2 regions of the Streptomyces sp. NPDC001922 genome follow, and region 1 is predicted to be linked to the other one. Evidence: riboswitches for the same ligand, from Rfam matches in the RefSeq annotation. Region 1 holds a riboswitch; the other holds the start of a gene.
What was found. Region 1 has a riboswitch for glycine ahead of gcvT (glycine cleavage system aminomethyltransferase GcvT). Riboswitches for the same ligand answer to the same signal wherever they lie in the genome.
Positions count from the first base shown of each region.

Region 2: another riboswitch for glycine. It lies ahead of gcvP (aminomethyl-transferring glycine dehydrogenase); the one in region 1 lies ahead of gcvT (glycine cleavage system aminomethyltransferase GcvT).

Region 1 is NZ_JBIASV010000006.1:239,772-250,806, reverse strand. Features, by position in the region: gene glyA (serine hydroxymethyltransferase) at 1-982, opposite strand, end outside; gene gcvH (glycine cleavage system protein GcvH) at 1,014-1,391, opposite strand; gene gcvT (glycine cleavage system aminomethyltransferase GcvT) at 1,562-2,695, opposite strand; glycine riboswitch at 2,854-2,959, opposite strand; gene ACFYYR_RS12975 (AAA family ATPase) at 3,103-3,807, shown strand; gene ACFYYR_RS12970 (enhanced serine sensitivity protein SseB) at 4,039-4,821, shown strand; gene ACFYYR_RS12965 (enhanced serine sensitivity protein SseB C-terminal domain-containing protein) at 4,998-5,801, shown strand; gene ACFYYR_RS12960 (ABC transporter permease) at 6,641-7,639, shown strand; gene ACFYYR_RS12955 (ABC transporter substrate-binding protein) at 7,755-9,530, shown strand; gene ACFYYR_RS12950 (ABC transporter permease) at 9,650-10,648, shown strand; gene ACFYYR_RS12945 (ABC transporter ATP-binding protein) at 10,645-11,035, shown strand, end outside.
Region 2 is NZ_JBIASV010000007.1:4,034-15,068, reverse strand. Features, by position in the region: gene ACFYYR_RS13880 (hypothetical protein) at 1-63, shown strand, start outside; gene ACFYYR_RS13875 (DUF5999 family protein) at 369-575, shown strand; gene gcvP (aminomethyl-transferring glycine dehydrogenase) at 746-3,631, opposite strand; glycine riboswitch at 3,820-3,915, opposite strand; gene ACFYYR_RS13865 (PRC-barrel domain-containing protein) at 4,030-4,407, shown strand; gene ACFYYR_RS13860 (DNA polymerase IV) at 4,371-5,846, opposite strand; gene ACFYYR_RS13855 (MerR family transcriptional regulator) at 5,913-6,521, opposite strand; gene ACFYYR_RS13850 (bifunctional nuclease family protein) at 6,689-7,162, opposite strand; gene ACFYYR_RS13845 (MerR family transcriptional regulator) at 7,215-7,970, opposite strand; gene ACFYYR_RS13840 (FHA domain-containing protein) at 7,989-8,768, opposite strand; gene ACFYYR_RS13835 (DUF881 domain-containing protein) at 8,960-10,048, opposite strand; gene ACFYYR_RS13830 (small basic family protein) at 10,276-10,608, opposite strand; gene ACFYYR_RS13825 (DUF881 domain-containing protein) at 10,605-11,035, opposite strand, start outside.

The sequences.
Region 1 (11,035 bases):
TACGCAGATCCACCAGGACCAGGTGGACGTCCGTGCCGCCGGACAGCACCGAGACACCGGCCTCGGTGACGTCGTCCTTGGTCAGGCGCTCGGCGAGGATCCGGGAGCCGTCCAGCGTGCGCTGCTGGCGCTCCTTGAAGTCCTCGGAGGCCGCGACCTTGAACGACACCGCCTTCGCCGCGATGACGTGCTCCAGCGGGCCGCCCTGCTGACCGGGGAAGACCGCGGAGTTGATCTTCTTGGCGAGGTCGGCGGTGCACAGGATCACGCCGCCGCGGGGGCCGCCCAGCGTCTTGTGGGTGGTCGTGGTCACGACGTGGGCGTGCGGCACCGGGCTCGGGTGCAGCCCCGCGGCCACCAGGCCCGCGAAGTGCGCCATGTCGACCATGAGGTACGCGCCGACCTCGTCGGCGATCCGCCGGAACGCCGCGAAGTCCAGCTGTCGCGGGTAGGCGGACCAGCCCGCGACGATCAGCTTCGGCCGGTGCTCCTTGGCGAGGCGCTCGACCTCGTCCATGTCGACCAGGTTGGTCTTCTCGTCGACGTGGTAGGCGGCCACGTTGTAGAGCTTGCCGGAGAAGTTGATCTTCATGCCGTGGGTCAGGTGCCCGCCGTGGGCGAGGTTCAGACCCAGGATGGTGTCACCGGGGGAGAGCAGGGCGAACATCGCCGCGGCGTTCGCCTGGGCGCCGGAGTGCGGCTGGACGTTGGCGTGCTCGGCCCCGAACAGCTCCTTGATCCGGTCGATCGCGAGCTGCTCGATCACATCGACGTGCTCGCAGCCGCCGTAGTAGCGGCGGCCCGGGTAGCCCTCGGCGTACTTGTTGGTCAGCACCGAGCCCTGCGCCTCGAGGACCGCGACCGGAGCGAAGTTCTCCGAGGCGATCATCTCGAGCGTGGACTGCTGGCGGTCGAGTTCGGCGTCGACGGCGGCGGCGACGTCCGGGTCGAGCTCGTGCAGGGACTGGTTGAGAAGCGACATCAGGATCCCAATCGGGCGACGGGTGGGCGGATCAGTTGCCGGTGAAGGCGGTGTACTCGTCGGCGGAGAGCAGATCCGCCGGCTCGTCACTGACCTTCACCTTGAACAGCCAGCCGCCCTCGAAGGGGGCGGAGTTCACCAGCGCGGGGTCGTCCACGACGTCCTGGTTGATCTCGGTGACCTCGCCGGTGACCGGGGAGTACAGATCGCTGACCGACTTGGTCGACTCCAGCTCACCGCAGGACTCGCCCGCGGTGACGGTGTCGCCGGCCTCCGGGAGCTGGACGTAGACGACGTCACCGAGCGCGTCGGCGGCGTGCGAGGTGATGCCAACGGTCGACACACCGTCCTCGGCGACGGTGAGCCACTCGTGCTCCTTGCTGTAGCGCAGCTGCTGGGGGTTGCTCATGACCTGATTCTCCTGGATGAGGGGGCGTGCTGTGGTGCCGGTCTTGACAGATGGGACGGCGGTGACGAGAGATACCCGACAACCGGTCGGCAGTGGGTGACCGGCCGGTGACAGGCGACGTCGGGGTCGCGCGGACGGGCCGCGACACCGGCGCGCCGCCGGCCGGGACGTCAGCGCTGCCGCTTGTAGAACGGCAGGGCGACGACCTCGTACGGCTCGTGGCTGCCGCGGATGTCCACCGCGACCCCCTCGGTGCCGGGCGCGGCGTACTCGGCGTCCACATAGGCGATGGCGACGGGCTTGCCCAGGGTGGGCGAGGGGGCACCCGAGGTGACCTCGCCGATCACGGTGCCGGAGCCGGCGGCCACCACCGGGTACCCGGCGCGCGGCACCCGGCGGCCCTCGGCGATCAGGCCGACCAGCTTGCGCGGCGGGGCCTCCTCGGCCCGCTTCGCCGCGGCCTCAAGCGCCTCACGGCCGACGAAGCGGCCGTCGTTGGTGGTCTTCTCGAACTTCACGACCCGGCCCAGCCCCGCGTCGAACGGGGTGGTGTCCGTGGTCAGCTCGTGCCCGTACAGCGGCATGCCCGCCTCCAGGCGCAGGGTGTCCCGGCAGGACAGGCCGCACGGCACCAGACCGGCGTCCTTGCCCGCCTCCGTCAGCGCCTGCCACAGCGCCTCGGCGTCACCGGGCGCCACGAACAGCTCGAAACCGTCCTCGCCGGTGTAGCCGGTCCGGGCGATCAGCGCGGACACGCCGGCCACGGTGCCGGGCAGCCCGGCGTAGTACTTCAGCCCGTCCAGGTCGGCGTCGGTCAGCGACTTCAGGATGCCGGGGGACTCCGGGCCCTGGACGGCCAGCAGGGCGTACGCCTCCCGGTCGTCCCGCACGGCGGCGCCCTCGAAGCCGGCCGCGCGCTCGGTCAGCGCGTCCAGCACGACCTGCGCGTTCGAGGCGTTGGCGACGACCATGAACTCCTCGTCGGCCAGCCGGTAGACGATCAGGTCGTCGAGGATGCCGCCCCGGTCGTCACAGATCATGGTGTAGCGGGCGCGGCCGGGGGCGAGCGCGGAGAGATTGCCGACCAGGGAGTAGTCCAGCAGCGCCCCGGCCTCCGGGCCGGTCAGGGTGATCTCACCCATGTGGGAGAGGTCGAAGAGTCCGGCGCGGGTCCGCACCGCCAGGTGCTCGTCGCGCTCGCTGCCGTAGCGCAGCGGCATGTCCCAGCCGGCGAAGTCGGTCATGGTGGCGCCGAGCCCGCGGTGCAGCGCATCGAGGGCGGTACGGCGTGGTGCATCGGTCATGTTCAGGCTCCCAAGCAAGGGTGGCGAGGCTCTGTCGACAACAACACAGCCTCCCCATCTGTCATCGGAACCTGAGAGGTTCGCCACGACCCGGCAGGCGGGTCACGGCTTGCACCTTGGGTGGGACCGCTCCACGGCGGCCCGCTTTTCAGATGTGCCTCGCCTGCGCGGTACGGGGCCTGAGAGATTCAAGGGAGGACTTGCTCCTTCGGCGCTCCGGCGCCCGGCGCACTGCCGGTCCGGAAACTCTCCCGCGCGGGTTACAAGCGGCCGGTATGGAGTTTGCGCGCACATCATTGCACGCCTGTGACACTTTCGGACCCTGCGGGCGGGGGATAAGGCGGTTGTATGGCATTACCTTTTCTTGAAACTCTGCGGCAGCCGCAGTGACCGGACCTGGGAGGACGATCACGGTGCAGAGCCACGGAACGTTTGCGACAGCCTCGGGGGCCGGGCTCGGCGCGGTGCCCCACCAGACGGGCCCGGGCGCCCCGGCCGCCCCGGGCGTCGTCCGCCCCGGCCGCCTGGCCGGTACCACGGAGCTGCGCGGGCGCCCGGCCGCCGCGCTGCGCTACCCCGCCGGGGACGTCCTGGTCGTCTCCGGACTGCCCGGCAGCGGCAAGAGCACCCTGATCCGGCGGGCGGCCGGCGCCCCGGAGCAGGGCGGGGCCCCGGTCCACCGGGTGGACTCGCAGGACACCCGGGACCGCTGGGAGCGCCGGATGCCCGCGCTGCTCCCGTACGCCGTCTACCGCCCCCTCGTCCGCCTGGCGCACTACGCCGGGCTGCGCCGCGCGCTGCGCTCCGGCGAGAGCGTCGTGGTGCACGACTGCGGCAGCCTCGCCTGGGTGCGCCGCTGGCTGGCCCGCGACGCCCGGCGCCGCGGCCGCTCCCTGCACCTCGCGCTGCTCGACGTGGAGCCGCGGGTCGCCCTGGAGGGGCAGGCCTCGCGCGGGCGCGGGGTCTCCGGGTACGCCTTCGCCCGGCACCGGCGCGCCGTGGGGCGGCTGGTCCGGGAGCTGGAGGCCGGGCGGCTGCCGGACGGCTGCGCCTCGGCCGTCCTGCTGGACCGCCGGGCCGCGACCACGCTCTCCGGCATCGGGTTCGACTGACCGGCACCGACGGCCACCGGCCGTCCGCGGCGGCCCCGGACGGTTCCGGAGCGCCCCCGTCCGGAGGATCCGGCCGCGCACGGCGGACGGGACGGCGCGGAATGGCGGAAAGGTCCGGCGCGTCCTGGAGGTTCCCGACAGAAATCCGGGTCCCCCCAGGGGAGCTCCCGGGGCCCGCAACCGCTAGGGTTCCTGTGCAGTTCGGACGAGACGTGGTGGGGCCCGATGAGCATGACGGAGCAGCACAGCTATACCTCGCTTCCCGACGGGGCGACCCCGGGCAGCGGATTCCCCGGCAATGCGCTCGAAGAGGCGCTCGCCGCCTCCGTGGGCGTGGCCGGCGCCGGACCCCGGCTGGTCGAGGTACTCGGCCGCAGCCATGTCTGGGTGCCGCTGCCCAACGGCGGCAGCCGGGAGAGCCGGGACCTGGACCTGCCCACCGTCGAGATCGACGGCGCCGCGTACGTCCCGGTGTTCAGCTCCGAGCAGCAGTTCCTCCAGGTCGTCGGCTCGCACGTCTCGTTCACCGTCGCGCCGGCCCGGGAGTTCGCCCGCGGCCTCCCGCCGCAGCTCGGCATCGCCGTCAACCCGGGCGGGGCCGTCGGGGTTCCGCTGCCGCCCGCCGCCGTCGCCGAGCTGTGCCGGACCGGCCGGACCGAGCTCGACGGGCCCGCCTCGGGCGGCCGGGTGCGGCTCTTCGAGCCCGACTGGCAGGACGAACCCGTCGACTTCCTCGCCGCCGCCGCGGGCGAGTTCGCCGTCACCGGGCTGGTCCGCACCGCCCGCCGCGCTCTCGCCAGCGTCGAGGGCGATGCGCCCGCGCTGTTCGTCGGCGTCGAACTCATCCGCTGCGAACCGGAGGACCGGACCGTGGTGATGGAGGCCCTGGGGCGTGCGCTGGGCGCGGTTCCGGTGCCCTGGCCGGTGCAATTGGTCCTCCTGGACGTCGCGAACGACCCCGTGGGGCACTGGATGCTGGAGCGCGTGCGCCCCTTCCACACCGCGGAGCGCTGAACGCGACCCGTGTGTACCCCCGGTGGTGCACCGGGACGGGCCACCGTCGGCCCGTAAGCTGGTTGGATGACCGGGCGGGAGCGGGACTGCCCCGCACAGTGCCGACAGGCCGGAAGAAGGGGCGGAGTCTGGTGAGCGCGGGAGCCAGCGCAGCGGCGGCCGGAGCCGTCGAGCAGATGCTGCGGCAGGTGACGCCCGGGCGGTACGACGCCTATGAGGCCCTGCTGCGCGCCCTTGCCGAGGAGCAGGTCTGGATGCTGCTCTGGCACGGACGGCCCGGATCACCGGACGCCCAGTACGGGAACATGGAGGTCGGCGGGCTGGGTTACGCCCCCTGCGTCACCTCCGCCCAGGAGCTGGCGGCCAGCGGCTGGAACCGTGCCCACGAGGTCGTCACCGGCTGGGAGATCGCGGCGGCCCTCTATCCCGAGCGCTGGGGTCTGTGGCTCAACCCGCACGCCCCGGGCGGCGGCGTCGGCATTCCCTGGGCGGACCTCCGCCGGATCGCCGGCGGGCTGGACCGGCTGCCCGCCGGTCCGCTGCGGCTGTCCGAACCGACCATCGAGATCCCGCAGTTCTACGCGCTGCTGACGCAGAACGCGCACCGCACCCCCGCCGTCCGGGCGCTGCGCCGCGCCTGGGTGCAGCCAGCCCTCGGCGCGCCGTACCTGGCGATCGGCCTGGAGCTGTACGACACGGGCCCGCAGGCGGTGGACTCCGTGCGGGTGATGATGCAGCAGTCGATCGGGGCCGTCCCGGACGGGCTTCCGGTGTCGACGGTCGCGATGTCCGACGAGTACGACCCGGTGGCGACGTGGCTGCGGGCGCACGCCCGGCCGTTCTTCGACCGGGATGCCTACGGCGCGGCGGCGCCGCCCCCGCCCACCGCGCCCGCCCCCGGCTACGGTTACCCGCCCGCGCCCGCCGGCGGTGCCCCGGACGCGCCGGGCTGGCAGGGGCCGGCACCCCGGGCGTACTGACCGCACCGGGCGGGCCGGCCGGGTGTCGTCCGGTCCGTGCCGGCGCGGGCGCGTCCGCCCGGTCCGCGCCTGCCCGGTCCGCGCCTGCCCGGTCCGCCTTGGCCCGGCCTGCCGTTGCCCGGCCGGCGTCCGCCTGAGCTGTGTATGCCTGACCTGCGTCCGCCCGGCCCGCGTCCGCCGGTACCGGCGGGCTGATCGCTGCCCGTCGGCACCGACCGCACCGACCGCCGACCGCACTGACCGCCGCCCGCCCGACGCTCGTCCGCAGGTGCCGTCCGCGCCGCTGCCCCGTCGCTCCCCGAGCCCGACCGCGTCGAGCCCGAACGCGCCGATCCCGACCGCGCCGAACCCGACCGCGCCGAACCCGAACTCCCCGCGCCCGACCGCGCCGAGCCCGAACCCCCCGAACCGGCGGCGGGACTCCGGGACCTGGCGCATTCTGTGCGGCTCGGCACGCTTTTCGGCCCCTCCGCACCTCCCCGGAAGCCCCGGACGGCATCGTTCCGCACGGCTGCCGACTGCCCCCGGGGATGCCATGACGTGCAGCAACTTCGCGTCATATCAAGGGATATGGCCAGGTTCGGGTTCCGCTTGTGCTGTTCTGTTGTTCGGATAACGGAGGATGCCTGGTCACATCACAGTTGCGCATCCATTGCCGGGGAAGTCTGGCGGGGCCTCAGACCGCGATGAAGACTCCCGGCAACGACGCGGCGTCGGCCCTCTGGGACCGCTCCGGAACGTTTTCGTACCACTCGTTCAGCTCGCACCACTGATGTGATCAAGCCGCTCCGGCGGCGGGCGTGGGCCGTTTCATGCGGCCGAGAGGGGTTCCCCAGACGATGACCGCACCACCGCACGACACGAGTGCCGTCGAGACCGCGGCCGTCGACGTCGCCGCCGACGTTCCGGTCACGGCGATCCAGGGACGCTCCCCGTGGCGCATCGCCTGGATCCGGTTGAAACGGGACAAGCTGGCGCTCGCCGGTGGCGTCGTCGTGCTCCTCCTGATCCTGGTCGCGGTGTTCGCGCCGCTCATCGTCGGTCTCCTGGGCCATCCGCCGGACGAGTTCCACGAGGAGAAGATCGACCCGCTGTTCGGCACCCCGTACGGCTCCTGGGGCGGCATCAGCGGCGACTTCCTCTTCGGCGTCGAGCCGGTGAACGGCCGGGACGTGTTCTCCCGCGTGGTCTACGGCGCGCGGATCTCGCTCCTCGTCGCCTTCCTGGCCGCGATGGTCGCGGTCGCCCTCGGCACCGTCTTCGGCGTGGTCGCCGGCTACTTCGGTGGCTGGGTCGACGCGGTGATCAGCCGGGTCATGGACGTGCTGCTCGCCTTCCCGCAGCTCCTCTTCATCATCGCGCTGGTCTCGGTGCTGCCCAACGAGATCCTCGGCGTGTCCGGCAGCGGAGTGCGCATCGGCGCGCTGGTCGTGGTGATCGGCTTCTTCGGCTGGCCGTACGTCGGGCGCATCGTCCGCGGCCAGACCCTCTCGCTGCGCGAGCGGGAGTACGTGGAGGCCGCCCGGAGCCTGGGCGCCGGGCAGATCTACATCCTCTTCCGGGAGCTGCTCCCCAACCTGGTGGCCCCGATCACCGTCTACACGACGCTGATGATCCCCACCAACGTGCTCACCGAGGCCGCGCTCAGCTTCCTCGGTGCGGGCGTCAAGCCGCCCACCTCCTCGTGGGGGCAGATGCTCGACAAGGCGGTGGACACCTATGAGTCGGACCCCACGTTCATGGTGATCCCCGGTCTGGCGATCTTCGTCACGGTGCTGGCGTTCAACCTCTTCGGCGACGGCGTGCGGGACGCGCTGGACCCGAAGGGCTCCCGTTGAGCCCACCGGCACCGACCGCAACGACCCAGCTCAGAACCGCCCCTGCCGATCCGTCGGGCGGCCATTCCACAACAGTCGTCGCCCGGTGGGCCGCGACCCTTACGGAGGTTGCTAGATCGTGAGAACGAACCACGCTTCGAGACGCAGACTGGCCGCCGGCTCAGCCCTCGTCGTCGCCGCCCTCCTGGGCACCGCCGCATGCGGCGGCGGAGGAAAGGACGACGACGCGAAGGGAGGTGCCCCCGGGTTCAACGCCGCCGTCGGCAACATCGCCAAGGCGTCGGCGAAGAAGGGGGGCACCCTCAAATTCATCGGCACCCAGGACGCCGACTCCTGGGACCCGCAGCGCGGCTACTACGGCTTCATGTGGGACTTCGCGCGGTTCTACACGCGTCAGCTCATCTCCTTCAAGACCGCTCCGGGCAAGGCCAGCACCGAGCTGGTGCCGGACATGGCCACCGACACCGGCAAGGTCTCCGCGGACGGCAAGACCTACACCTTCACCCTGCGCGACGACGTGACCTGGGAGGACGGCAAGCCCGTCACCTCGCAGGACATCAAGTACGGCATCGAGCGCATCTGGGCGCAGGACAAGATCTCCGGTGGCCCGATCTACCTTCAGCAGGTCCTCGACCCGAAGAAGGAGTACGCGGGCCCGTACAAGGACAAGAGCAAGGACAAGCTGGGCCTGAAGTCCATCGAGACCCCGGACGAGAAGACGATCGTCTTCAAGCTGCCGAAGGCCAACGGTGACTTCCTCCAGATGCTGGCGATGCCCTCGGCGACGCCGGTGCGGCAGGACAAGGACACCGTGGAGAAGTACGGCCTGAAGCCGTTCTCCAACGGTCCCTACAAGTTCGACTCCTACACCCCCAACAAGGGGATCGCGCTCTCCCGGAACGCCGAGTGGAAGAAGAGCTCGGACCCGATCCGCAAGGCGCTGCCGGACAAGGTCACGGTCAAGCTCACCACCAACGCCGACGACATGGACAACCGGCTGATCGAGGGCGACTACGACCTCGACATCAACGCCACCGGTGTCGGCGCGGCCGGCCGCCAGAAGGCCCTGCGGCAGCACAAGGAGAACCTGGACAACCCGCAGACCGGCTTCATCCGGTACGCGGTGTTCCCGCAGACGGTCAAGCCGTTCGACAACGTTCACTGCCGCAAGGCGGTCATCTACGGCTCCGACCACAAGTCGCTGCAGAACGCCCGTGGCGGCCCGATGGCGGGCGGCGACATCGCCACCAACATGCTGCCGCCGGCGATCAAGGGTTCCGACCCGAAGTACGACCCCTACGGCGTGCTCAAGAACAACGGCGCCGCGGACCTCACGAAGGCGAAGGCCGAGCTCAAGGCCTGCGGCAAGCCCAACGGCTTCAAGACCACCATCGCGGTCCGCAACAACAAGCAGCAGGAGATCGACACCGCGCAGTCGATGCAGGCGTCGCTGAAGAAGATCGGCATCGAGGCCGACGTCGACCAGTACGACGGCGCCCAGAGCTCCGGCATCATCGGCGCACCGAAGAACGTCGACAAGAAGAACTACGGCATCATCATCATGGGCTGGGGCGCCGACTTCCCGTCCGGCCAGGGCTTCTCCCAGCCGCTGGTGGACGGCCGGTTCATCCTCGACAGCGGCAACAACAACTTCTCGATGCTCAAGGACCCGTCGATCGAGAAGCTCTTCGACAAGGGCCTCGCCGAGACCGACCCCGACAAGGCGGCGGACTACTACCGGCAGATCAACGAGAAGGTCTCCGAGCACGCGGTGTACCTGCCGTTCACCTTCGAGAAGAACATCATCTGGCGCAGCTCGCGGCTGACCAACGTGTACACGGCCGACTCGTACAACGGCCGTTACGACTACGCCTCGCTCGGCGTCAAGTGATCACCCGTACGCTTCCCACGGCGCATCGCCGCTAGGCACGAAGGGCAGGTGATGGCCGCGCGCGGCGGCTCGGGGGACCTCTGCGGAGGTCTCCCGGGCCGCCTGCCGGGCCGACTGCAGTGCTCGCATATCTCATCAGGCGGCTGGCCGCCGTTGTCTTGATGCTGCTCGTGGTCACGCTGGTGACGTTCGGCATCTTCTTCATGATCCCGAAGCTGACGGGCAGCGACCCTGCCGCGATGTTCATCGGGAAGCAGGCGGACCCCGCGGCGATCGAGGGCGTCCGGCAGAAGCTCGGCCTGGGTGATCCGATCCTCGTCCAGTTCTGGGAGTTCGTCCGCGGCATCTTCCTCGGCCGCGACTACGTGGGCGGCGGATCCTCCATCCACTGCGCGGCGCCCTGCTTCGGGTACTCGTTCCGCAACGAGCAGGCCATCTGGCCGGTCCTCCTCGACCGCCTGCCGGTCACCCTCTCGCTGGCCGCGGGCGCCTGCGTCCTGTGGCTGCTCGGCGGCGTGACCACCGGCATCGTCTCCGCGCTCAAGCGGGGCTCGCTGCTGGACCGTTCGGCCATGAGCATCGCCCTCGCCGGCGTCTCCCTGCCGATCTACTTCACCGGCCTGCTGTCCCTGGCGATCTTCAGCTACCAGCTCGGCTGGGTCGAGGGCGAGTACGTGGAGTTCACCGAGAGCCCGGGCGGCTGGTTCGGCGGTCTCGTCCTCCCCTGGGTGACCCTCGCCTTCCTGTACGCGGCGATGTACGCCCGGCTCACCCGGGCCACCATGCTCGAGATCCTGGGCGAGGACTACATCCGCACCGCCCGCGCCAAGGGCCTGCGGGAGCCGGTCGTCATCGGCAAGCACGCGCTGCGCTCCACCATGACGCCGATCCTCACGATCCTCGGCATGGACCTCGGCGCGCTGGTCGGCGGCGCGATCCTGACGGAGACCACCTTCAACCTGCCGGGCCTCGGCCAGGCGGCGGTGAAGGCGATCGGCGACCGGGACCTGCCGCTGATCCTCGGCGTGACCCTCATCGCGGCGGCGGCCGTGGTCGTGGCCAACCTCGTCGTGGACCTCCTGTACTCCGTGATCGACCCCCGAGTGAGGCTCTCGTGACGGATATGACCAAGTCCGGCGCCCTCGGCGAGCCGGTCGCCACCGCCTCGCCCGCCGCGGAGGCCTTCCTCGACGTGCGGGATCTGCGGATCCACTTCCCGACCGAGGACGGCCTGGTGAAGTCCGTGGACGGGCTCTCCTTCCAGCTGGAGAAGGGGAAGACGCTCGGCATCGTCGGCGAGTCCGGCTCCGGCAAGTCCGTGACCTCGCTGGGGATCATGGGTCTGCACAAGGTGGGCCAGTACGGCCGGGGACGGGCGCAGATCTCCGGGGAGATCCGGCTGGCCGGGAAGGAACTGCTGTCGGCCGACCCGGAGGAGGTGCGCCGGCTCCGCGGCCGGGAGATGGCGATGATCTTCCAGGACCCGCTGTCCGCGCTGCACCCCT
Region 2 (11,035 bases), on a different contig from region 1:
CTGCCGGTGCTCACCCTCCGGGTCGCGCCGACCCCGTTGATGGGCATGGGCACGCCGGCCTGACCGCTCCGGGACGCACGGCATGTGTGCGCCCCGCGGCCCGGGGGCCGCGGGGCGCTCCCCTGCCCGGGAGCGGGCCATGGCCCACTCCGGCCATTCCTCAACCACCCGAAGTGACGGTCCCGTTGCGGTGAACCGTCCGCACGAGTGACGCGTCATCAAGCAGTGACGACAGCTCCCGGGAAATCCCTGCGGAATTCCACGCGTGGGGCAACACTGGGACCGACCGATCCGATACGGGGGACGGCACCATGAACTCTGCTCCGAGCCGCAGGACACCCGCCCCATCTCAGCGAAAGATCCCGACCATGTGCCAGCACCAGCCTCCCTGCCCGACCGCCGACTCCGCCGACCGGGAGGCCGCCCATCCCGTGGCGCACCACCCGGAGCAGGGCTGGAGCCTGCTGTGCAATGGCGTCCTGCTCTTCGAGGACACGGGCGAGCTGCTGCCGGACGGCCGGATCATCGGCCCGCGCCGGCCGCTCGGCACGGGGCGGGTGGCGACGGCCGCCTGACCTTCACCGGTCCCGGCACACCACCGTCACCGCTCCACCCGCACCACTCCCAGGACACCGCTCCGGGGACACCAAGGGGCCGGCCCGGCGCTCACCGCCGAACCGGCCCCGGCACAGTCCCGTCGAGGCACGGCCCCTTCTCAGGGCAGCCGTCCCCGGGGTTCAGCGCCTCACTGGTCGTACTCGTCCAGCGGCGGGCACGAGCAGACCAGGTTCCGGTCGCCGAAGGCGCCGTCGATCCGCCGCACCGGCGGCCAGTACTTGTCCGCCGCCGAGACACCCTCCGGGAAGACCGCCGTCTCCCGGCTGTACGGACGCTCCCACTCCCCGCCCAGCGTGGACGCCGGGTGCGGGGCATTGCGCAGCGGGTTGTCGTCCGCCGGCCACTCGCCGGAGCCGACCCGCTCGATCTCCGCGCGGATCGCGATCATCGCCTCGCAGAAGCGGTCCAGCTCGACGAGGTCCTCGCTCTCCGTCGGCTCGATCATCAGCGTCCCGGCCACCGGGAACGACATGGTCGGCGCGTGGAAGCCGTAGTCGATGAGCCGCTTGGCGACGTCGTCGACGGTGACCCCGGTCGCCTTGGTCAGCGGGCGCAGGTCCACGATGCACTCGTGGGCGACCAGGCCGTGCGGACCGGTGTAGAGCACCGGGTAGTGCGGCTCCAGCCGCTTGGCGATGTAGTTGGCACCGAGCACCGCCACCTGAGTGGCCCGCCGCAGCCCCTCGGCACCCATCAGCCGGACGTACGCCCAGGAGATCGGCAGGATTCCGGCGGAGCCCCACGGCGCGGCGGAGATCGGGCCGACCCCGGTCTCCGGTCCGGCGGCCGGCTGGAGCGGGTGGTTCGGCAGGTACGGCGCCAGATGCGCGCGCACGCCGACCGGGCCGACGCCCGGACCGCCGCCGCCGTGCGGGATGCAGAACGTCTTGTGCAGGTTCAGGTGCGAGACGTCCGAGCCGAACCGGCCCGGCTTGGCGAGGCCCACCAGCGCGTTGAGGTTGGCGCCGTCCACGTAGACCTGGCCGCCCGCGTCGTGCACGGCCGCGCAGATGTCGGTGATGTGCTCCTCGAACACGCCGTGCGTCGACGGGTAGGTCACCATCAGCACCGCGAGCTCGTCGCCGTGCTTCTCGATCTTGGCGTGCAGGTCCTCGACGTCGACGTCGCCGTCCTCGCGGGTCTTGACGACCACGACCTTCATCCCGGCCATCACGGCGCTGGCGGCATTGGTGCCGTGCGCCGAGGAGGGGATCAGGCAGACGGTGCGCTGATCATCGCCGTTGGCCCGGTGGTACGCCCGGACGGCCAGCAGACCGGCCAGCTCGCCCTGGGAGCCCGCGTTGGGCTGCAGGGAGACCTTGTCGTACCCGGTGACCTCGGCGAGCCGCTCCTCCAGCTCACGGATGAGGGTCAGATAGCCCCCGGCCTGCTCGACCGGCGCGAACGGGTGCAGCGCCCCGAACTGCGGCCAGGTGACCGGCTCCATCTCCGTGGTCGCGTTGAGCTTCATGGTGCAGGAGCCGAGCGGGATCATTCCGCGGTCCAGCGCGTAGTCCCGGTCGGAGAGGCGGCGCAGGTAGCGCAGCATCGCGGTCTCGGAGCGGTGCTGGTGGAACACCGGGTGGGTGAGGTACTCGTCCCGGCGGAGCAGGGCCGCGGGGAGGGTGTCCTCCGCCGTGGCGTCCAGGGCCTCGATGTCCGCCTCGACGCCGAAGGCGCCCCAGACGGCCGCCACCTGGTCACGGAGGGTGGTCTCGTCACAGGCGATGCCGACGAGGTCGGCGTCGACCTGCCGCAGGTTGACCCCGGCCTTGCGGGCAGCGGCCACGACCTCGGCGGCGCGGCCCGGCACCCGGGCGGTCACGGTGTCGAAGTACGCGCCGTGCACGATCTCCACACCCCCGGCCCGCAGGCCCGCCGCGAGCAGCGTGGCGTAGCGGTGGGTACGGCGGGCGATGCCCGCGAGCCCGTCCGGACCGTGGTAGACGGCGTACAGCCCGGCCATGACGGCGAGCAGGACCTGCGCGGTGCAGATGTTGCTCGTCGCCTTCTCCCGGCGGATGTGCTGCTCACGGGTCTGCAGCGCCAGCCGGTACGCCTTGGTGCCGTCGGCGTCGACGGAGACCCCGACCAGTCGGCCGGGGAGGCTGCGGGCGAACGTGTCGCGCACCGCCATGAAGCCGGCGTGCGGGCCGCCGAAGCCCATGGGAACGCCGAACCGCTGGCTGTTGCCGACCGCGATGTCCGCGCCGAGCTCGCCGGGCGAGGTGAGCACGGTGAGGGCGAGGAGGTCGGCGGCGACCGTGACGATCGCGCCCAGCTCATGGGCCCGCTCGATGACCGGGCGCAGGTCGCGCACCTGCCCGGAAGCGCCCGGGTACTGGAGCAGCACACCGAAGACACCGCGCTCGGCGACGTCCGCCGGGATGCCCTCGGAGAGGTTGGCGACGACGACCTCGACACCCGTCGGCTCGGCGCGGGTCTCGATGACGGCGATGGTCTGCGGCAGGCAGTCGGCGTCGATGAGGAAGACGCCGTTCTTCACCTTGCCGACCCGGCGGGACAGCGCCATGGCCTCGGCGGCGGCGGTGCCCTCGTCGAGCAGCGAGGCGCCCGAGGTGGGGAGCCCGGTCAGGTCCGCGACGACGGTCTGGAAGTTCAGCAGCGCCTCGAGGCGGCCCTGCGAGATCTCCGGCTGGTACGGCGTGTACGCCGTGTACCAGGCGGGGTTCTCCATCACGTTGCGGAGGATCACCGGCGGGGTGAAGGTGCCGTGGTAGCCGAGACCGATCATCGGCGCCAGCACCTCGTTGCGCTCGGCGAGGCCGCGCAGCTCGGCGAGGACCTCCGCCTCGGTGCGGGCGTCCGGCAGGTCCAGCTCCCCGGCGTTCTTGATCACGTCGGGGACGGCGGCGGCGGTGAGCTCGTCCAGGGAGCCGTAGCCCACCTGGGCGAGCATCTTCGCCTGCGCCGCGCTGTCGGGTCCGATGTGGCGCTGCTCGAAGGGAGTGCCACGTTCCAGCTGGGAGAGTGGGATGCGATCGGCGGTCATCTGCGGAGGCCTCCTGGTCGACGCGACCTGCGAGGGGCACCACGGCACGGGTGCCCGGACGGCCTCCCCCTCTGTCATCTCGACCTGAGAGCTTCACCGGTCCGCCGGGGCGGTCCGGTTTTCACCGTCGGTGAGGAGGGGTTCCGGCGCAATACACGGCCGATGCCCGCCCTGCTTTCCAGAGTGACCTCGTCCGTGCGGTACGTGTGCCTGAGAGATTCCGGGGAGGATTTGCTCCTTCGGCGCCTCCTATTGCTGCTGGAGGACTCTCCCGCACGGGGTCTGCAGCCATTTGCCAGCGTACCAGTGGCTCTCAGGGCCGGTCGCTCGAGTGGCCGAGGGGCGGAATGTGCCCTTTCGTAGTTCTCGTAGAGGATCTGCGAACAGCGGGAGGGACCGTGCAGACCGATATCGATCCGCGGAGCCTGATCGGCCGCAAGGCATTCGACCTCGACGGAGCGAAAATCGGCACCGTGGACGAGGTGTATCTGGACGACGCGACCGGCCTCCCGGAATGGGCCGCGGTGCGCACCGGCCTGTTCGGGCGTGACGCCTTCGTCCCGCTGGAGCCCAGCGAGATCGTCGACGACACCCTGCGCGTCCCCTACCGCCGCGCGCTGATCAAGCGCGCACCCGACTTCGGCGTCGGCCGCCACCTCTCGCCGGAGCAGGAGCTGCAGCTCTACCACCACTACGGGCTCGACGCCACGTCCCCGGAGGACGGGCCCGACCCCGACGATCAGGACTTCGGGCGGCTGGCGGGCAACGACGACTGACCGCCCGCACCGGTCGCCTCCGGCCGGCCCTCCCCGGCACCGGTCTCCCCCGGGCCGCCGGGCTTCAGCGGCAGTGGCTCGGACGGCTCCAGGGCCGGGTCGTCGACCGGGAAGGTCCGCACCCGGCCGGGCGCCGACCAGGGCTGTTCGAACCGCACGGTGACCCGGCCCACGCCGCTGCCCTGCACCCAGCCGGGCCCCAGCTCCGCATGGCGCACATCGTGCCCCGGCGCCCAGCGACGCGTCTGCTCCACCGCGGTCTCCCCGGCCTCCGGTGCCACCGGGGCGGGCCCCGTCGGCGACTCCTCGGCCCGCTCCGCGTCCGCGGCGGCCGCGGCCGCCTCCAGCGCAGCGGCGGCCTCGGCCGTGGCTGCCTGGGCGAACAGGTCCTCCTGCGTGAAGTCGGCCAGCCCCGTGACCCCGACACCCAGCAGCCGCACGCCCCCGGTGGTGTCCACGAGCTCCAGGAGCCGCGCGGCGGCGTCCCGGATGACCGCGGGGTCGTCGGTGGGGCCGCGCTGGGTCTCGGACCGGGTCAGCGTGGAGAAGTCGTACCGCCGCACCTTGAGGACGACCGTGCGGCCGGACCGCCCGGCCGCGCGCAGCCGCTGCACACAGCGCTCCGCCAGGCGCACCACCTCGGCCCTCACCTGTGCCCGGTCGTGGAGGTCGACGTCGAAGGTGTCCTCGACGGACACGGACTTGGCGTCCCGCTCGGCGATCACGGGACGGTCGTCCCGCCCGCTCGCCATCGTGTGGAGCGAGCTGCCGTGCGCCCGCCCCAGCAGCCGCACCATCTCCTCCTCACCGGCTTCCACGATCTCCCCGACCGTGTGGATGCCGGACCGGCGCAGGTGTTCGGCAGTGGCCGGGCCGACGCCCGGCAGGGTACGCACCGTCAGCGGTGCCAGCAGTTCGCGTTCGGTGCCCGGGGCTATCAGTGTCAGTCCGTCCGGCTTGGCCTGCTCGGAGGCGATCTTGGCCAGCATCTTGGACCCCGCCAGGCCCACCGAGCCGCTTAGCCCGGTGGCGGCCCTGATGTCGGCCCGCAGCCGCTCGCCCACGGCCCGCGCGGAGGCCTCCGAGTCCGCCGCCCCCTCCGCCTCCAGGTCGACGAACGCCTCGTCCAGGCTGAGGGGCTCCACCAGGGGCGAGAGGCCGTGCAGCAGCTCCATGACGGCGTCGCTGACCTGGCGGTACAGCGAGAAGCGCGGCGTCAGATAGGCCGCGTTCGGGCAGAGCCGCCGGGCCTGGGCCGTCGCCATGGCCGAGTGCACCCCGAAGACCCGCGCCTCGTAGGACGCGGTGGCGACCACACCCCGCGGCCCGAGCCCGCCGACGACCACCGGCTTCCCGCGCAGGCTCGGCTTCGCCGCCTGTTCGACCGCGGCGTAGAAGGCATCCATGTCGAGATGGAGGATGGTCGGTGCGCCTCTCACACCCCTGATGCTGCCGTACGGCACTGACAACGGCCCACGGGCGGGCGGCGCGGCGCGTCCGCGGGATCAGCCGGCGCGGTTCCGGCGGCGGGCGAGCTCGTCCGCGGGGTTGTGCCCGATCAGGGTCTCGCCGGTGTCGATCCGCTCTCCGTGGAGCTGGGACAGGGCGCTCTCCACGTCCCGCCACACCACCCCCACGGCGATGCCGAAGATGCCCTGACCGCCCTGGAGCAGGTCCACGACCTCGTCCGGGGACGAGCACTCGTAGACCGTCGCGCCATCGCTCATCAGCGTCATCTGCGCGAGATCGGACCGCTCACGGGCCCGCAGGTGCTGGACGGCGGCGCGGATGTTCTGCAGCGAGACGCCGGTGTCCAGGAAACGCTTCACGATCTTCAGGACGACGACGTCCCGGAAGCTGTACAACCGCTGGGTGCCGGAGCCGTAGGCGGGCCGCACGCTCGGCTCGACGAGCCCGGTGCGCGCCCAGTAGTCCAGCTGGCGGTAGGTGATGCCGGCCGCCGCGCAGGCGGTCGGGCCGCGATAACCGACCTCGTCGGACGGCTCACCCGGCACGGCGGCTGCCGCGGCGGTGTGCCCGGTGGCGGGGTCGACCGCACCTCCGTGGAGCGGAAAAGGGCCGCCCGCCGCTGTACCGTCGCCGGTGCTTCTCACGCCGACCTCCGTCCTTGACCTGCCTTCTCGACGGTAGGCAGTGACCCCGGGTGCGTCAACGATCGCCACACTCGGCACGCCGAGTGATAATCACCCTGAGAGTGGTTTTCCGTGCCCTCTTCGGGGAAAGGCTGACCGGATGGCCCGGAAGCGCCGGCGCACGGCCGCTACTGGCTGCTGGATCCGAAGTCCTCGGGCGAGATCTGGTCGAGGAATTCGCGGAACTTCTCCACCTCGTCCTCCTGCTCGTCCGGGATCGCGATCCCCGCGTCGTCCAGCACACCGTCGCTGCCGTAGATCGGCGTTCCGGTGCGCAGCGCCAGCGCTATGGCGTCGGAGGGCCTGGCACTCACCTCGACACCACTGGCGAAGACCAGTTCGGCGTAGAAGACACCTTCCCGCAGGTCCGTGATCCGGACCTCGGTCAGCTGCTGGCCGACCGCCTCGAGCACGTCCTTGAACAGGTCGTGCGTCAGCGGCCTGGCCGGGGCCATGCCCTGCTGGGCAAAGGCGATGGCGGTGGCCTCCCCGGGACCGATCCAGATGGGGAGGTACCGATCGCCTCCCACTTCACGCAGGAGCACGATCGGCTGGTTGGAGGGCATTTCCACCCGGACACCCACGACGTCGAGCTCGTTCACACAGTAACCCTAGGACGTGCCCGGCCGGTTTGGGTAGTCGGGCACCGCTTCATCAGTGCAGACGGGTCCGCAGCGCGGCCTGGACGAGCGCCGCGTGGAGCCGCACCGACAGGGTCGCCAGCTCCCGCGCGGTCTGCTCGGCGTGGTTCCTCGTCTGCGGATTGCGGTGCCGCCGCAACGGCGCCACCACCTGTTCCACCAGATCCGCCTCCCGGTCGGCGGCGGCCTTCATGACCCGCAGATGCCGCGGCTCCAGCCCGAAACGGCCCAGGTCGCCGACGAGCCTGGCGACCTGGACCGCCTCGATGTCGTATACACCGTCCTCGGCCGGCCCGATCAGGCCGTAGGACTCCCACTCCGCGAGCCGCCCCTCGTCCACCTCGGCGGCCGCCAGGAGCTCCGCACGGCCGATACGGGCCGCGGTGGCGGTGCTCTCCGCCTCGGAGTCCTCCAGCGCCCCGTCGAGCAGCTCACGGGGCCGGGAGGGGGCCGGGAGCTCGACGCGCTCGCCCCGGGCCAGCGCGTCGAGCTGCTCCCGGATGACCTTCAGCGGCAGGTAGAGATCCCGCTGCATGCGCAGGACGTACCCGAGCCGCTCCACGTCCTCCGGGGTGAATTTTCGGTACCCGGAGGGCGTGCGGCGCGGCTCGACGAGCCCCTCCGACTCCAAGAAACGGATCTTGGAGATGGTGATCTCGGGGAACTCCTCGCGCAGCCGGTTCAGCACCGCGCCGATGCTCATGAGCCTGCCTGCCGCTGTGGCGGTGCCGGTACCGGCACCGGCACCGCCCGACGGTGTCTGCGCCATGGCTCCTTCCCTGACGGGTCAGACGCCCCGCTGGCTCGCGTAGAAGACGAGACGGTACTTGCCGATCTGCACCTCGTCGCCGTTGGCCAGCGGAAGCGAGTCGATCCGCTCCCGGTTGACGTACGTGCCGTTCAGGCTGCCGACGTCGGAGACGGTGAACCCGCCCTCCGGACCGCGGCGGAACTCCACGTGCCGACGTGAGACCGTCACGTCGTCCAGGAAGATGTCGCTCTGCGGATGACGCCCGGCCGTGGTCAGGTCGCCGTCCAGCAGGAAGCGGCTGCCCGAATTCGGCCCGCGGCGGACCACGAGCAGCGCCGAGCCCATCGGCAGCGCGTCGACCGCGGCCTGCGCCTCGGGGGAGAGCGGCGGCGCCGTCTGCCCCGTGCTCTCGGACTCGTAGGCCTCCAGGCCCGAGATCGAAATGGTGGACGTCGTCTCCGACGGCCGCTCGGGCTGGGCGCCGGCACGCAGCGGAGCGCCACAGTTGGAGCAGAACCGGCTGGACTCCGCGTTCCGGTGACCACACCTCGCACAAACAGGCAAAGCGGCAAACCCTCCACCCGTACTTGAGGTTGCTGGTTCCTGGGAACCTATGCGGCCCGCACCCGCAGGGTCAACAGCAGACGCGCCGTGCCCTCCGGAAATACCGCCCTCGGCGCCCGCGACCTCGTCGCGGAACAGCGGGCGCTCCTCACCCGCGGCGCTCTCGTCCGCGGTGCGCCCCGCGCGGTGGCGTGCCTCGCTGCCGCCGTCCTCACGTGCGCTCTTACCGAACAACTTTCCAAACAACTTCACGGGCGATTCCCCTTGACCGAAACAGACCCGCCCGTGGGGCAGGATGAACAACCTCGCTGCACACACCGGCCGACCCGGACATCCACACAACGTCCGTGACCGTCAGACAGTTTCCACCACACACCACACCACTGGTACGCCGACCCCCCGCAACCTCTTGCCCCGCCCTGTGCCCGCCATGCGCGGACATGTCACTGCGAGGACGACCGAGCGTAGTCAGGCCGCTTCGCCGGCCGCAAGGCGTCCACCGTGACCTTGCTGGAAGCCTCGACGGACACCGTGGCCTGCTCCTTCTCCAGCGTCTGCACCACCCCACCGGGGATGTTCAGCGCCGGTTCGAGATCCTGCGGCTTCCCGATGACCTTGAAACGGTACGGCTGGGCGATTCTCTTCCCGTCGATCCGCACCCCTCCCACGGCATCCGAGACATAGGTGTCGGCGACCACCCGGACTCCGTTGATCTGGATGGCCTCCGCCCCGGCGGCGCGCAGTTCCTGGATCGCGTCGAGCAGCATGTCCGCCTGCACCGCACGCTTGCTGTCGCGCACGGTGACCGTGATCCCCGGACCCTGAGCCCGCACCGTACCGGCCAGAATGCCGAGCTGCTGCTCCTTCTGGACCGTCTGCTTGCGGGCCTCCTCCGCCTGGTCCGAGCTGTTCTCCAGCTCGGTGCGCTGGTTCTCCAGGCGGCGTTTCTCGTCCTCCAGACGCTGGGTCCGGTCGTCGAGTTCGTCCAGGATGCGCACCAGGTCCTCCTGGCGGGCTCCCCGCAGCGCGCTGTTGTCGCTGGTGGAACTCACCTGGATGGCCAGACCCAGCCCGAGGACGAACAGCAGCAGGGCGACGGTCAGTTGGGCCCGGGTGACCCGCGGCGGCCAGAGCCCCGCGACCAGCCGCCGGCGGCCGGTGAGCGGCTCCTCGCCCTGCTCCCGACCCGGCTCGGGGCCTGGTTCTGAGCCTCGTTCGGGGCCTGGTTCGGGTGCAGCCGGCTCCGCGGCCCACGCGTCCTGCGGGCGTGGGCCCGGACCGCTTCTCCCGGGGCCGCCCTGCGGCCCCGCTGCCGGCCCCTCCGCAGGCTGCGGACCAGGCCCGGACCGCGGCTGCGGCGTCGGCCGGGGCTTCGGCTGCGGCCGGTCCGCGTCGCCCCTCTCCGAGGGACCAGGGCGCCGCGGGGGCTCCGACGCGCCTGCGTCGGCTCCCTCGGCGGTGCCGTCCTTCGCATCCCGGGCCGGAGGGTGCGGCCCGGCCGCCGCTCCCGGCGTCTCCGGGGCCTCAGGCACCTCAGGCGTCTCCCGCTCCTGCGGGGTCCCCTCCGGCTCCGGAGTCTCTTCCGACTCCTGGGCCCCGGTGGGCTCCTGGGCGCCGGTGGACTCCTGGGCCCCGGTGGGCTCCTGGGTCTCCCCGGCCTCATGCGGACCCGACTGCTCCGGCTCCCTCGGCTCTCCGGGCTCCTCCGGGGAGTCCGGCGTCCTCGGGTTCTCCGGCGTCTCGTCGTTGCTCATCGGCCTCACGCCCGGAACACGTGCCGGCGGATCGCCGCGGCGTTGGAGAAGATGCGGATGCCCAGCACCACGACGACACCGGTGGACAGCTGCGCGCCGACCCCGAGCTTGTCACCGAGGAACACGATCAGCGCGGCGACGACCACATTGGAGAGGAACGACACGACGAACACCTTGTCGTCGAAGATGCCGTCCAGCATGGCCCGCAGACCGCCGAAGACCGCGTCGAGCGCAGCGACGACGGCGATGGGCAGATAGGGCTCGACCACCGCCGGAACTTCGGGTCGGACGAGCAGTCCCACCACGACTCCTACGACGAGGCCCAGTACGGCGATCACGATGTGCCCTTCCCTGTGTCATCGGCGCTTCTGCCCGCGCCCCCGGCAACCGGCTCCGCGTAACGCACGATCAGGCTCGGCGCGGCGGGGAGCCGCACCTCTTCCTGCGCGGAAATGCTGGTCCGGATCCCGTAGTTCTCCTGCAGCACGTGCAGGTACTGCCCGTCGGCACTGTCCTGGAACGTGGTCGCCAGGCGCTGCCCGTCCCCCACCGCGAGCACCGTGTACGGCGGCACCAGCGGCTTGTTGTCGACCAGTATGGCGTCGCCCGCCGCCCGGATCGCCGAGAGGGCGGTCAGCCGCTGGCCGTTGACCGCGATCGCCTCCGCCCCGGACTCCCAGAGGCCGTTGACCACCCGCTGGAGGTCCCGGTCGCGCACCCGCCCCGTGTCGGAGAAGCCGCTGCTCTCCCGCGGGCCGCCGCCGC